2 regions of the Kitasatospora sp. NPDC057940 genome follow, and region 1 is predicted to be linked to the other one. Evidence: riboswitches for the same ligand, from Rfam matches in the RefSeq annotation. Region 1 holds a riboswitch; the other holds the start of a gene.
The links. Region 1 has a riboswitch for cobalamin ahead of ACFVTF_RS07550 (peptidase). Riboswitches for the same ligand answer to the same signal wherever they lie in the genome.

Region 1 (7,262 bases):
GATAGCCACCTCGAAGAGCACCGGCGTCACCTACCTGAAGTCGCTCCAGGCCGCCGACGGCAGCTACGTCACCGGCGGCGGGCTCTCCAACGAGTGGGCGTTCAGCGCACTCGCGGCCGCCGGCACGGCCGCCGCGGACGTCACCCCCGGCGGCGACCCCACCAAGAACGCCCGCCTGGTGTACCGCGGCCAACTCGCCGCCCCCGGCTGGCCGAGCGCCTCGCCGGTCGTCACGGACTACGAGCGCGGCATCCTCAACGCCTACGCCGCCGGCATCGACCCCGCCCGGGTCGGCCCGGGCCGCAACCTCGTCGCCGACCTCGCCGCCTACTGGCAGACCGCCGAACCCGGCTACTACGGCCCGTCCGCCAACTTCAACGGCACCGTCTTCGGCCTCCTCGCCCTCGCGGGCGCCAGGACCCAGGCCGGTGGCCCGCGCGTCCCGCAGCCGCTGCTCGACGCCTCCGTCACGGCGGTGCGCGCCAACCAGCACAACGACGGCGGCTGGAACTTCAGCAAGGCCGCCGGCGACCCGAACGCCCTCGCCCAGGGCAGCGACATCGACATGACCGGCGCCGCCATGGCCTCGCTCTGCACCGGGGGCGTCCCCGCCACCGACCCGGCGATCGTCGCCGCCAAGAACTTCCTCAAGGGCAAGCTCACCGCCTCCGGCGCCTTCAGCGCCATGTTCGGCGTCAACACCGACTCCAACGGCTGGGCCGTCTCCGGCCTCAACGCCTGCGGCATCAACCCTCAGGGCGCCGACTTCACCAGCGGCACCGGCAAGAGCCCCGTCGACTTCCTGATCGCCCAGCAGTTCAAGCCCGGCGGCGGCTTCAAGTACCTGCCCACCGACACCGCCCCGTCCCCCTACGCCTCCGTCGACGGCCTGCGCGCCGTCGCCGGCGCCGGCTTCACCGCCACCCCGCCGGCCCCGACCACCGCCGGCGAGCCCGCCTGGGCCACCACCAGCGCCTTCGTCCCCGGCACCGCCGCCAGGCTCGCGCTGGTCGTCGACGACGGCACCGGCGCGCCCAAGGTCTGCGCCGTCACCCTCACCCCGACCGCCACCACCGCGACCCTCGGCGACGTCCTCGACGCCGCCGGATCCGCGACCCCCGCCGGCTGCGTCACCGCCGTCGCCCCGTCCTCCGGCACCGGCGCCGTCACCGCGATCAACGGCACCACCAACAGCGGCTCCGCCACCTGGCAGGTCAGCCTGGACGGCACCACCGCCACCGCCGCCACCCGGGCCACCACCGTCCACCTCGGCGACACCGTCTCGCTCCGCTACGGCAACTGATCCGGGGTCCTGCTCGGACACCCCGTCCCGAGCGGCGTCCGCACCGTCCGAAGCCTGAAGCGCCGGTGCCCCGGCCCCCCTTCCGGAGGGGCCGGGGCACCGGGGGGTCGCCGGAGGTCAGGGCGCGGTGACGCCCGGCTGGGCGCCGGCGCCGAAGGACCAGCCCTCGACGTCGCCGGGTGCCGGGTTGTAGCTGCCCGCGCCCAGGTTGCTGTACGACCAGGGGCCGCCGTGCTGGGCGTGCCAGTACGACCAGTAGGCGCTGCCGGTGGGGTTGGTGCAGGTCGTCGGCAGGGCGTTGATGGTGCAGACGAAGCCCGGGTAGCGCGGGTGGAAGGTGTACGCGAACCCGGCGCCGGTCAGCGCGGCCAGGCCGCTGGCCGGGTCGCCGGGTGCGCAGCCGGTCTGGATGCCGCCGCCGACGGCGGTGAAGTCGACCACGACGGTGACACCGGTGGTGCCGTCGCAGGCGGCGGCCTGCGCCTTCGGGGCCTGGACGGCGGAGACGCCGAGCAGGCCGGCGGTGAGGGCAGCGGCGGCGGCGATCGAGCCGAGGGTGCGGCGGGCCGGGCGCGCGGGCGCCGGGGTGTCGGTCATCGGAGCTCTCCTCGCGGGGTCAGCGGGTGGTCGCCGGGCAGGCCGGCACGGGCGCGTCCGGGCGGGCACCGGCGGCGGAGAGGGTGGCCAGCGGGGTGCCGGCCAGGCCGAGGACGGCCTGCGCGGTGGCCCGGGCGCCGGTGGCCGGGTTGAAGCCGGTCGCGTCGTAGGCGACCGCCCCGCGCACCGCCGGGTCGGTGGCGCAGCCCTGCTGGAGCTTGACCAGGCTGCTCCAGCCCTTGAGGCCGGCCACGAAGCGTCCGCCGGCCAGCAGCGCCTGCGTGGCGAGGCCGGTGGTGTTGGCGTTGGACGCGGCGGCCCCGGCGGCCGAGAAGCCGCCGTCGGCGTTCTGGTGGGCGGTCAGCCAGCCGAGCCCGGCCTCGGCCTTGGCGGTGCGGCCGGTGGCGGCGAGGGCCTGGGCGGCGAGCGCGGTGGCGTCCGGGTCGCTGGTGCAGGCGGCCTGGCCGAAGGCGATCGGGTAACCGCCGTCCGCGCACTGGCTGTTGGCGAGGAAGTCGACGGCCGCGGCCGGGGCGCCACCGGTCGTGCGGTGCAGGGCGATCAGGGCCAGGGACTGGCCGAAGGCGTTGCTGTAGTCGCCCCACTGCGAGCGGTCGGAGAACCGGCCCTCGGCGGTCTGGAGCGAGCGCAGCCGGGCCGGCAGGTCGACGCCGCCGAAGGCCGTCTGGTTCCCGCCGCGCACCTCGACGGCGAGCAGCAGCTTGGCGGTCGCCCCGGCGTAGGCCTCGGTGGTGCCGTCTCCGAGGTAGCCGCTGATGATCTCGGGCTTGGCCAGCCAGACGGTGGCCTTCGCGGCGGCCTGGTCGGAGCTGCGCGAGGCGGCGAAGGCCAGTACGGCATCGATGGTCAGGCCCTGGTCGGGGTAGGCCGTCCCGTTGAAGACGGACTCGAAGTGGTCGCCGTCGACGAGCTGACGGGCCAGCCAGCCGCCCGCGGCGGCGTCGGGGCGGATCGTCGAGGACGAGGTCGCGGCGGTCGCGGCGGCAGGCGCGGCGTGGGCGGCAGCGGCCGCCGGGAGGACGGTGGCGAGGGCGAGCGCGGGTATCGCGAGGAGGCGCAGGGGGCGTCGGAACGAGGACACGGTGGGCCTTTCCGGGCCCGCACGCAGGGGCCCGGAGGACGGCGGCGACAAGCCGGGCAGCCCTCGGAGCTCCGGCCCGCAGACCACGACGGGAGGAGGGGACGACACACCTCCGCCGCCGGGTACTCGGGCTCGCCACCGACGTGGAGTCGGCGGCCTACCGTTGCGGGTCAGCGCCGGATTCGGACCGGACTTCCCCCAGCGGCGGAGTCACAACATGACGGCTCATCATGGCGATACGGAAAAGATCCGGTCAAGGGTTCGCGCGTCACATCACGGTGGTCCGCACCCGGCTTCGCGACGCGCTCCTCCTGACCGAGACACCGTCAGTGCGACCGGCCCGCTTGGGACTCCTGGAATTCCAGCACGGCCGCGCCGTGCTCGTGAGCCCACTGAGTCAGCACGGCGATCGGCTTCACCAGCGTCCGGCCCAGGTCCGTCAGCGCGTACTCGACCTTCCCGGTCCCGGCGTGGCGGTCGATCAGGCCGTACCCCTGCAACCGGCGCAGCGTCTGGGTCAGCACCTTCCGCGAGATTCCGCCGATCAGGTCGACCAGCTGGCCGTGTCTGCACGGTTCCCGGCTCAACGCGAACAGCACGGCCACCGCCCACTTGTCGGCGATGATCTCGATCGCCAGCCGAGCCGGGCAGTCGGCGAGGAAGACACTGCCGGAGTACTCACGCATGACCCGACGGTAGCCCGCCGCCAGGAACCCGGAGGTACCTACCGCCTCACTAGCGTCCACTGCGGAAGCCGTCGAGCCGTCGATCAGGGGAACAGGGGAACAGGGGAACCGTATGAGGGCAGAGACCGAATGGCCGGGCGGGCGGAAGGTCGTCGCGCTGGTCACCGTCGCGCTGGAGCTGTGGTCACCAGGGCACTGGCCCGCCTACGCGCCGATGGCCGCGGCGTGGCCGCTGTCCGGCATCGACGACACGCACAGCACCTCCTGGGCGGACTACGGCGTCACCACCGGCATCCGGCGGCTGCTCGACGTCCTGGGTGACCTGCCTGCCACCGTCGGCGTCAGTGGACTGGTGGCCGAGCGGCACCCCGAGACCGTCGAGGCCGTGCACGAGGCGGGTCACGAGATCGCCGCACACTCCTGGGCCCAGGACGTGGTGCCCGCGCTGCTCGACGTCGATGCCGAGCGGGCCAACGTCCGTCGCTGCACCGAAATCCTTCACCGGGTCACCGGTGTTCGCCCGACGGGGTGGATGAGCCCGCGCGCCACCGGTTCGCGGCACACGGTCGACCTGCTCGCCGAGGCCGGCTACCGCTGGACCGGCGACCACGGCGACCACGACCTCCCGCAGGTCCTGTCCACCGTTCACGGTCCTCTGGTCTCCCTCATGCACAGCGACCACTCCGACGTCCGCGACGCCGCGGCCGGCCCGTACGCCTACCGCGACCTTCACCGTGAGCTGCTGAACCAGCTGCTCGCCGCCCCCGGCCCGGGCGTCTTCCACCTGACCATCCACGCCCACGTCGGAGGCCGACCGCTCCTCGCGGGCATGGTCGGCCAGATCCTCGACCACATCCGCGAGTCCGGCGACGTCTGGGTCGCCACCCACGCCCAGCTGGCCGAACACGTCCTGACACACCAGGGAGGAACCCCATGACCCACGTCCTCGTCATCGGCGGCACCGGGGCCATGGGCAGCCACGTGGTCCGCCGCCTGCTGGCCACCACCGACGCCACCGTCACCGTCCCCACCCGCCACCCGGAGTCCGCCCGCGCCACCGGACTCGCCGCCACCGCGCCCGACCGCGTGCGACTGGTCCGCTCCGACCCGGCGGCGCTCGAGGTCCTGATCGGGCAGGCGGACCACGTGTTCGCCAACACCGACTTCTTCGCGACGGGCAGCGCGGTGGGTGAGTACCGGCAGGGGCTGCACTTGCTGGCCGCCGCCGAGCGGGCCGGCGTGGAGCGCTTCATCTGGTCCTCGTTGGACAGCGCGGTGTCCCTGACCGGCCACCCCGTCCCGCATTTCGACAGCAAGGCCGCCGTCGCCGCCCACATCGGCCTGATGCGGTCGGAGGAGATGCTCCGCGAGGAGACCGACGGCTGGTACACGGACCACGTCTCGGTGCTGACCACGGCGCCGTACTTCGAGAACCTGCGGGACCGGCTCTCCCCCCGGCCGGACGGCAGGGGCGGCCTGGTCTTCAGGCTCCCCCTCGGCGCCGCCCACTACCCGCTCGTCGCCCTCGACGACATCGCCTGGTTCGCCTGCCACATGTTCGACAACTGGCAGTCCTGGGGCGCCCGCGACCTCGCGGTGATCGGCGACAGCCTCACCGGCGACGAGATCGCCGCCACCTTCGCCCAGGTCACGGGCACCCCCAGCACCTACGTCCCGATGCCGCACGACGACCTGCGCACCGCCGCCCCCGGCTTCAGCCACGACTACGCGGCGATGTTCCGGTTCTTCGCCGACCGTGACCTCTACGCCCGAGACCGGGACATCGACCTCCTGCGCCGCCTGCACCCCGACGTGATGACCTTCGAGGACTGGCTGCACCACACCGGATGGACGGGATGACCATCGCGACGCGCCCCTCCCGGCTGCCAGCGTGATCAGGGCGTCCCGGACGGCAGAATTCCTCCCATGCGGAACAAGCGGAGCATTCTCGTCATCGGCATCGGCGCGGGCGACCCCGACCACCTCACTCTGCAGGCGGTCAAGGCACTCGCCCGCACGGATGTCTTCTTCATCCTCGGCAAGAACGAGGAACGGCAGGACCTGATCCAGCTACGGCACCGGATGCTGACCGAGCACGGGCGGCCCGGGCACCGCGTGGTGGAGGTGCCGGACGCGGAGCGGGACCGGACCACCCCCGCGTACGCGGCCGCCGTGGACGACTGGCGCGTCCGCCGTTCCGATCTGGTCGAGCGGTTGGCCGTCGAGCACCTCGGTGAGGGCGAGACGGGCGCGTTCCTGGTGTGGGGGGATCCGAGCCTCTACGACAGCGTCATCGCCGTGGTGGAGGACGTACGGGCCCGCAGCGCCGTCGCGTTCGACTACGAGGTGATCCCGGGCATCAGCAGCGTCTCCGCACTCGCCGCCCGCCACCGCACCACGCTGACCCGGGTGGGCCGCCCCGTGCAGATCACCACCGGCCGCCGGCTGGCCGAGGGCTTCCCCGAGGGTGTGGACGACGTCGTGGTGATGCTCGACGGCCGCGCCGCCTTCGCCGGGATCGACCCCGAGGGGCTGGAGATCCACTACGGCGCCTACCTCGGCACCCCCGACGAGATCCTCGTCGCCGGCCCGCTCGCCGAAGTCGCCCCGCGGATCCGCGAGCTGCGCGAGTCGGCCCGCGAGCGCAAGGGCTGGATCATGGACACCTACCTGCTGCGACGCTCCGGGAGCTGACCGGCGTGCGCCGCCCCGGACGAGGGGCGGCGCACCGGGCGGACTGTCAGCGGTTGCGGAACTCCGGCGGGCGCTTCTCGGCGAACGCCGCCATGCCCTCCTTCTGGTCCGCCGTCGCGAACGTCGCGTGGAACAGACGCCGTTCGAAGCGGACGCCCTCGGCGAGCGTGGTCTCGTACGAGCGGTTGACGCTCTCCTTGAGCATGACCGCCGCCGGGGTGGACATCGCCGCGATCGTCCCGGCCACCGCCAGGGCCTCGGCCAGCAGTTGGTCCGCCGGGACGATCCGGGAGACCAGGCCGGCCCGCTCGGCCTCCTCGGCGCCCATCATCCGGCCGGTCAGGCAGAGTTCCATCGCCTTCGCCTTGCCGACCGCCCGGGTCAGCCGCTGCGAGCCGCCGATGCCCGGGATCACGCCGAGCTTGATCTCCGGCTGCCCGAACTTCGCGGTGTCCGCCGCCAGGAGGACGTCGCACAGCATCGCCAGCTCGCAGCCGCCGCCCAGCGCGTAGCCCGCCACCGCCGCGACCACGGGCTTGCGCAGCGCGGCGAAGCGGTCCCAGGCGGCGAACCAGTCGCCGAGGTAGGCGTCGACGAAGTCGAGCGACTGCATCTCCTTGATGTCGGCGCCGGCCGCGAAGGCCTTCTCCGAGCCGGTGATCACCAGCGCGCCGATCTCCTGGTCACGGTCGAACTCGGTTGCCGCCTGCACGACTTCGTTCATCAGCAGGGTGTTGAGCGCGTTGAGCGCCTTGGGCCGGTCGAGCGTGATCAGCCCCACCCGGCCCTTGCGCTCGACCAGGATCGTCTCGTAGCCGGTCACTTGCCGTCCTCCCTCAGGGTGGTGATGATCGCCGAGAAGTCCAGGCCGGCGCCACCG
Region 2 (7,262 bases), on a different contig from region 1:
CGGAGTCCATCGGCACGGGCCAGCGGCCGCGGTACGGCGTGCGTCCGAGCTCGATGACCTGACGGACCGGCAGCGACAACCGGGTGTCCGCCTGCTGCTCCATGAAGGCCACCCGTCGTGCCCGTCGGCGGGCCGTGAGGGCGTGGAGGTCCTCTCCGTCCAGGACGACGCGCCCCGCGCTCGGCCGGGTCAGTCCGGCGACCGCGCGCAGCAGGGTGGTCTTCCCGGCGCCGTTGGGCCCGAGCAGGCCCGTGATCCGGCCGGGGGCGAACGCGAGCGAGACCGCGTCCAGCAGGGTGGCTCCGCCGATGCGCACGCGGAGCTCCTCCGCGCGCAGCTCGGCGGGGGGCGGCACGGTCACTGCGGTCCCCCCTCGGCCCGCCCCTGGCGCCACAGCAGCCAGGCGAAGAAGGGAGCTCCGAGCCCGGCCGTGATGACGCCGACGGGGATCTCCCGGTCGGGCAGGACCGAGCGCGCCACGATGTCGCTGCCCACCAGGAGGGACGCACCCACCAGTGCCGACACGGGCAGCAGGAGGGCGTGGCGCGGGCCGCAGACCAGTCGGACCACGTGCGGGACGACCAGGCCGAGGAACCCGATGACGCCGGTGTTGGCGACCAGGCACGCGGTCACCAGCGCGGCGGTGGCGACGAGGAGCCAGCGGGTGCGCTCGACGTGGACGCCGAGGGAGCGGGCGGCGGTCTCGCCGAAGGCGAAGGCGTCCAGGTCGCGGGCCGAGGAGGCCAGGACCGTGACACCGACCAGCGCGACCGCGGTCAGGAAGACGGCGGTGGGCCACCGCACGCCGGCGACCGAGCCCAGCGTCCACTCCATGACGCCGCGCGCCGCGTTGCGGTCCCCGAGGACCAGGACGACGAACGAGGTGTAGGCCCCGCACATCTGCCCCACCGCGATGCCGGCGAGCACGGTCCGGGTGGTCGGTAGCGACCGGGTGCGGGCGCCGGCCAGTGCCAGGACGACGACGGCGGCGAGCAGGGCACCGGCGAAGGCCGCCGTCGCCACCGCGCCGGTGCCCACGGCGCCGGTCACGCCGACGCCGAGGACGATCACGGTGACCGCGCCGGCGGCGGCTCCGTCGGAGATCCCGAGCAGGAAGGGATCGGCCAGGTCGTTCCCGGTCAGGGTCTGCAGCACCGCGCCGCAGACCGCGAGGCCTGCGCCGGTGGCAGCCGCTCCCAGAACCCGGGGCAGCCGCAACTGCCAGACGATCTGGTCGTCCAGCAGCGTGACGTGCTGGCCGCCCAGCCCGAGACGGCGCGCCACGACATCGATCACCGTCCGGACCGGCTCGGGTTGCGAGCCCACGGCCAGGCCGAGGAGCACGGTGGTCAGCAGCAGGGCCGCACCGATGGCCAGGGCCGCCGTCGCGCGGCCCGGACCGGGGGGCCGCACGACGGGGCGGGGTTCGGTGGTCATGAACCCGGGTGCAGCTGGCCCAGTCCTGCGGACACCCGGGCGGCACCGTCGGCGAGCCGCACGCCGGGAGTCGACTCCGAGAACGGCACCACCACGAAAGCCTTGCGCTGCACGGCGGTGAGCTTGCTCAGCACCGGGTCGTTCTCCAAGTAGTCGATCTTGGACTGGGCCGTGTCCCAGCCGGCGTCCGCGACCACGATGGCGTCCGGGTCCGCCGCGACGACCTTCTCCCAGCTCACGTTCTGCCAGCCACCGGGCAGGTCCGCGAAGACGTTGCGGGCGCCCACGGCATCGAGCACGAGCTGAGGTCCGCCGTGGCCGGCACCGACGAACGGCGACTTGGTGTCCGAGTCGTACCACAGGACCTTCAGGCCCTTGCCCGCGGCCGTCGCCGTGAACTGGGCGAGCTGCTGCTCCTGCTGCTGCTGGATCGCGGCGGCCCGCTCCGTGACACCGAAGACCTTGGCGACGTCGTTCAGCTCGCCCCACACCGCCTGCCAGGTCGTCGGCGGCACCTGGCTCTTGTCCGAGCAGCCGAACGGGGACAGGTACGACGGGATGCCCTGGCCGCGCAGCTCGTCCCGGCTGCCCGCGACCTTGTCGGTGAACGCGCTGGAGTAGGAGGCGTACAGGAAGTCGGGACGGGCCGCGAGGAGCTTCTCCTTCGTCGGGTAGTCCTTGGAGAGCACCGGGACGGAGTCGTAGGCCGCCTTCCACTTCTCCGGGACGGAATCGTCGAGGTAGGCGGTACCGGCCATGCTGGACTGCAGGCCGAGGGACAGGGCCACCTCGGTGGCACCCTCGTTGAGCGTCACCAGCCGGGCGGGCGGCGCGCCGACCGTCACGGTGGTCCCGCAGTTGTCCACGCTGACCGGCGCGGCACTTCCGGCCGCCCCGCCGGACGTGGCGGGCGCGGGGGCGCCGGTGCAGGCCCCGAGCACGCCGGTGAACAGGACGGCCGCGACCACCCGGCCGACACGTATCGGACCTGTGGGACGAACGGCACATATCGATCGAAACGGATACAGCAGACCGCTGGGCACGTGTTCTCCAAAACCCTCGTGGAACATGTCGCGCCGTGGCCGGTCTCCTGGCTTCCGCATCAACACGCCGCAGCCGACCTTCCCGGACGGCTCTTCCAGCCCGCCCAGTGGCCCTGACCGCTGGAAAAGCCGGTCAGCGAGGGCCGCGGAACTCCGCGGCAACAGTGGCGAGGGCCGCACCGGACTCAGACCGGTTTCCCGTACACCACGGCGATGGCAAGGTATCAGGCGTGGTCAGGTCGGTGCCGACCGGATCGAGGACGCCCACCGGCCACGCGAAGCGCCGGCAGCGGCAGCGCCTTGACGGAGGTGTGAGTTCGGCCTGCCGGCGCGCTGTCACACAGTGACGGTGGCAGCTTCGGTGGCTCCGCCAGTTGAGGGTGACTGGAGGGAGCAGGCCGAGATCCGGGCCGCGAGCCCCTCGTAGTCGACGGGTTCGCCACACAGCCGGCGTACGGAAGCAAGGCCCAGGCTGGCTTGTCCGGTGGCCTCCACGAGAGCACGGGAAGCGACGTGGAAGCGCCACTGGCCAATGTCGAGCGGGTCGTAGTCGGCGTGGGTGAGCGCGGTATGGAGGGCGAAGACGTAGACATCCGCGTTGTAGGACTGCTCTGCGGCGTCACCGTCCTCGGGAGTCCAGGTGCGTCCGCGCAGTCGGGAGAAGCGAATCTCCGACAGCTGACGCTGCCCCCAGGCTTGGAGGTAGGCGCTGGTCTTGACCTCGATCCTGAGCCCGTCAGGTGTCAGGACATCGAAGCTGTCCCATTCCATGTTGCGTGCCACAGCGCCGACGGCGCGGTGGACCAGGAATTCCGCGAGCAGGCCCCGGGTGGTGTTGGTTCGCAAGTCGGGCATCGCGTAGCGCCAGAAGTCCAGCACCGTCCCGGCATCGGTGCCGCGGAAGGCCTCGTTGCCGTCGAGCGGCGCCAGTTCGGCCGGGGTGTGCCAGTCGTTGGGGGCGGCGGAGTCGGAGAGCATTCCCCCAGCCTGACACGGGCGCCGGACGGGGAGGGCGGTATTGGGGGCAGCGCTCAAAGTCCACGGCGCTGTGCCCTCGTGCCCTCCCGGGCTGGAGGACTGCTGTTTCCGTAGGTCAGAGGCCTGATCGCGGCTTTGAAGTGTCGCAGTTCCTCAGCGGCCGCGAGCGCAGCTGCGGCGAGTCCGCGGGACTCGGTCTGTGCCCGTGTGTTACTGGGTACGGAGGGGATCGGCGGGGGAGTGGGTCGCGAGTGGCGAGAGGTCGGAGCCGGGGCGTGAGTGGTGAACTGCGGTATGACGATCTGGTGCGGCCGCTGCCGGAGTTGCTGAGGAGGCACGCCGAGCGGTCGGGGGACCGGGTCGCGTTCCACGACTTCTCGCGCGGTGTCAGCTACGCCGAGTTGGAGCGGCGGACCGGGCGGCTGGCCGGGTCGCTCGTGCGGGCGGGGGTCCGGCGCGGGGATCGGGTGGCGCTCTGCCTGGGCAACTGCGTGGAGCTGGTGGAGGGTTGCCTCGCCGTGCTGCGGGCGGGGGCGGTCGGTGTCCTGCTCAACCCCCGCTCCTCCGACGACGAACTCGACCACTACCTGCGGGACAGCGGCGCCTCGGCCATCATCACCGACCCCGCGCACCTCACGCAGCTGCGCCGCCTCGGCGCCGGGTACCGCGGCCTGTACACCGTGCTCACCGGGGCGGGCCCGATCCCCTCGAACGCCCCCGACGGCACCGTCCTCTTCGAGACTGCGGCCTCGACCGGGGGCGGGCCCGCGGCCCCCGACGACCTGGGGCTCGACGATCCGGCCTGGCTGCTCTACACCTCCGGGACCACCCACCGCCCCAAGGGCGTGCTCTCCACACAGCGCAGCGCACTGTGGTCGGTGGCGGCCTGCTACGCGCCGCTCTTCGGGCTCTCCTCCGAGGACCGGCTGCTGTGGCCGCTGCCGCTGTTCCACAGCTTCGGGCACTCCCTCGCGATCCTGGGCACCACGGCCGTCGGCGCGAGCACCGCGATCGTCGGCGAACTGCCCACGCCCGGCGAGGCCTTGACGCCCGGCGACCTGTGGCGCACGCTGCGCACCCCGAGCGCCGCCCTCGGCGGGCCGTTCACCGTCCTGGCGGGCGTCCCCACGACGTACCACCGGTTGACGGCCTCGGCGAAGGACACCCCGCTCCCCGCGCCGCGGCCCGGGCTGCGGCTCTGCGTGACGGCGGGCGCGCCGTGTCCGCCCGAACTGCGCGGGGCGGTGGAGGAGACGCTCGGCGCGCCGCTGCTCGACGTCTACGGCAGTACCGAGACCTGCGGCGCGATCGCGGTGGCACGCCCGAACGGCCCCCGGGTCGACGGCTCCTGCGGACTGCCGGTACCCGGCGTCGAGGTCCGCGTCGTCGATCCGGACAGCGGGGCCGACGTCCTCGCGGGCGGCGAGGGCGAGATCTGGGTCAGCGGTCCGAATCTCATGTCGGGCTACCACGACCGGCCGGAGGCGACGGCCGCCGCGCTGCGCGAGGGCTGGTACCGGACCGGGGACCTCGGCCGGCGCGCCGAACACGGCCACCTCGTCCTCACCGGCCGGGTCAGCGAACTGATCATCCGGGGAGGGGAGAACATCCACCCCACGGAGGTCGAGCACGTCCTGCGGGGCTGCCCCGGGGTGCGGGACGCGGTGGTTCTCGGTCTGCCGCACGCCGTCCTCGGGGAGGTCCCGGTCGCCTTCGTGGTGCCCGGCCCGGAGGGCCTGGACCCGCGGCTGGTGCTCGACGTCTGCCGCTCGCAGCTCGCGGACCACAAGGTCCCCGTCGAGGTCCGTGAGATCGCGGCCGTCCCGCGCACGCCGTCGGGAAAGATCGTCCGCCATGCGGTGCTCAGCGACCCGGCTGCGGCGCCGGCCCCGGCCCCGGTCGGCGGCTCCCTGGAGCGCGGGCTGCTGTCGCTGCCCCGGGAGGAGCAGGAACGCGCGCTGTGCGAGAGGGTGTGCGCCGAGACGGCCCGGGTCCGGGGCCGCGCGCCGGAGGCGGGGCTCGACGCGGACAACTCGTTCGCCGACACCTCCTTCGCGGACCTCGGGCTGACCTCGCTCGGCGCCATCGAGCTGATCGACCGGCTCGCGGCGTCGACCGGGCTGAGCCTGCCGACGACGCTGGTCTTCGACCACCCCACCCCGGCCGCCGTCGCCCGCCACCTGCACACCGAACTGTTCACCGCCGAGCCCGCCGAGCCCGCCGAGCCCGCCGCACCCACGGCCGAGGCCGGCACGACCCCCGCACCGCGGACCGCCGAGCCGGAGGAGCCGTACGACCGGGACCCGGTGGTGATCGTCGCCATGGCCTGCCGCTACCCCGGTGACGTGGAATCCCCCGAAGGGCTCTGGGAGTTGGTGTCGCAGGGCAAGGACGCGATCTCGGACCTGCCGACCGACCGGGGCTGGGACCTCGCCGCCCTCTACGACCCCGACCCGGACCGGATCGGCACCTGCTACACGCGCAGCGGCGGATTCCTGCACCGCGCCGCGGAGTTCGACGCGGGCCTGTTCGGCATCTCGCCGCGCGAGGCGCTCGCCATGGACCCGCAGCAGCGGCTGCTGCTGGAGGTCACCTGGGAGGCGTGGGAGCGGGCCGGGATCGACCCGGTGTCCGTCCGGGACAGCGACACGGGCGTCTTCCTCGGCGTGATGTACGGCGACTACGCCTCCCGCTTCACCGCGCACGAACTGGAGGCCCACCTCGCCCTGGGCTCGGCGGGCAGCGTGGCCTCCGGCCGACTCTCCTACGTGTTCGGCCTGCGCGGGCCCGCGATCACCATCGACACGGCGTGCTCGTCCTCGCTGGTCGCCGTGCACCAGGCGGCCCAGGCGCTGCGCTCGGGCGCGTGCTCGCTGGCGCTGGCCGGCGGCGTCACGGTGATGGCGACGCCCAACCCGCTGGTCGCGTTCAGCCGCCAGCGCGCCCTCGCGCCCGACGGCCGGTGCAAGTCCTTCTCGGCGACGGCGGACGGCACCGCCTGGGCCGAGGGCGCCGGGATGCTGCTGCTGGAGAGGCTGTCCGACGCGCGCCGCAACGGACACCCGGTGCTGGCCGTGGTGCGCGGCAGCGCCGTCAACTCCGACGGCGCGTCCAACGGCCTGACCGCGCCCAACGGCCGCGCCCAGCAGCGCCTGATCCAGCTGGCGCTGGCGGACGCCGGGCTGCGTGCGCACGAGGTGGACGCCGTGGAGGCGCACGGGACGGGCACCGCGCTCGGTGATCCCGTCGAGGCGCGGGCGCTGCTCGCCGGCTACGGCCGGGGCCGGGGGCCGGGGGACCCTCCGCTGTGGCTGGGCAGCGTCAAGTCCAACCTCGGGCACACCCAGGCCGCCGCCGGAGTCGCCGGGATCATCAAGATGGCCCAGGCCATGCGGCACGGCGAGCTGCCCAGGACCCTGCACGTGGCCGCCCCCACCCCGCACGTCGACTGGTCCGCGGGCCGGGTCGAGCTGCTGACCGCCGCCCGGCCGTGGCCCGCGCCCGCCGGTCGGCCGCGCCGCGCCGGTGTGTCGGCCTTCGGGATCGGCGGCACCAACGCGCACGTGATCATCGAGGAGCCGGCCGCCGCCGACCGCGCCCCTGGCCGGCAACCCGCGCCGCAGGAACCCGCGCAGCCGGGGCCGGCCGTGCCGTGGCTGGTCGGCGGGGCCGACGAGGCGGCCCTGCGGGCCCAGGCCCGACGGCTGGCCGACCACGTCGAGGCCCGGCCGGGCCTGTCGCCGGCGGACATGGGTTTCTCGCTGGTGGTGTCGCGGTCGGCGCTCACGCACCGGGCGATGGTGC

Region 2: linked by a shared signal. The riboswitch ahead of ACFVTF_RS34710 (ABC transporter substrate-binding protein) and the one ahead of ACFVTF_RS07550 (peptidase) in region 1 are both predicted to bind cobalamin.

What each region holds. Positions count from the first base shown of each region.
Region 1 is NZ_JBHVPH010000003.1:379,628-386,889, forward strand. It holds gene ACFVTF_RS07540 (hypothetical protein) at 1-1,303, shown strand, start outside; gene ACFVTF_RS07545 (flagellar hook-length control protein FliK) at 1,421-1,900, opposite strand; gene ACFVTF_RS07550 (peptidase) at 1,920-3,002, opposite strand; cobalamin riboswitch at 3,102-3,242, opposite strand; gene ACFVTF_RS07555 (winged helix-turn-helix transcriptional regulator) at 3,329-3,688, opposite strand; gene ACFVTF_RS07560 (polysaccharide deacetylase family protein) at 3,801-4,625, shown strand; gene ACFVTF_RS07565 (NmrA family NAD(P)-binding protein) at 4,622-5,548, shown strand; gene cobF (precorrin-6A synthase (deacetylating)) at 5,615-6,382, shown strand; gene ACFVTF_RS07575 (enoyl-CoA hydratase) at 6,429-7,205, opposite strand; gene mmsB (3-hydroxyisobutyrate dehydrogenase) at 7,202-7,262, opposite strand, start outside.
Region 2 is NZ_JBHVPH010000037.1:21,431-28,692, reverse strand. It holds gene ACFVTF_RS34720 (ABC transporter ATP-binding protein) at 1-361, opposite strand, end outside; gene ACFVTF_RS34715 (FecCD family ABC transporter permease) at 358-1,437, opposite strand; gene ACFVTF_RS34710 (ABC transporter substrate-binding protein) at 1,434-2,405, opposite strand; cobalamin riboswitch at 2,500-2,705, opposite strand; gene ACFVTF_RS34705 (hypothetical protein) at 2,817-3,458, opposite strand; gene ACFVTF_RS34700 (type I polyketide synthase) at 3,734-7,262, shown strand, end outside.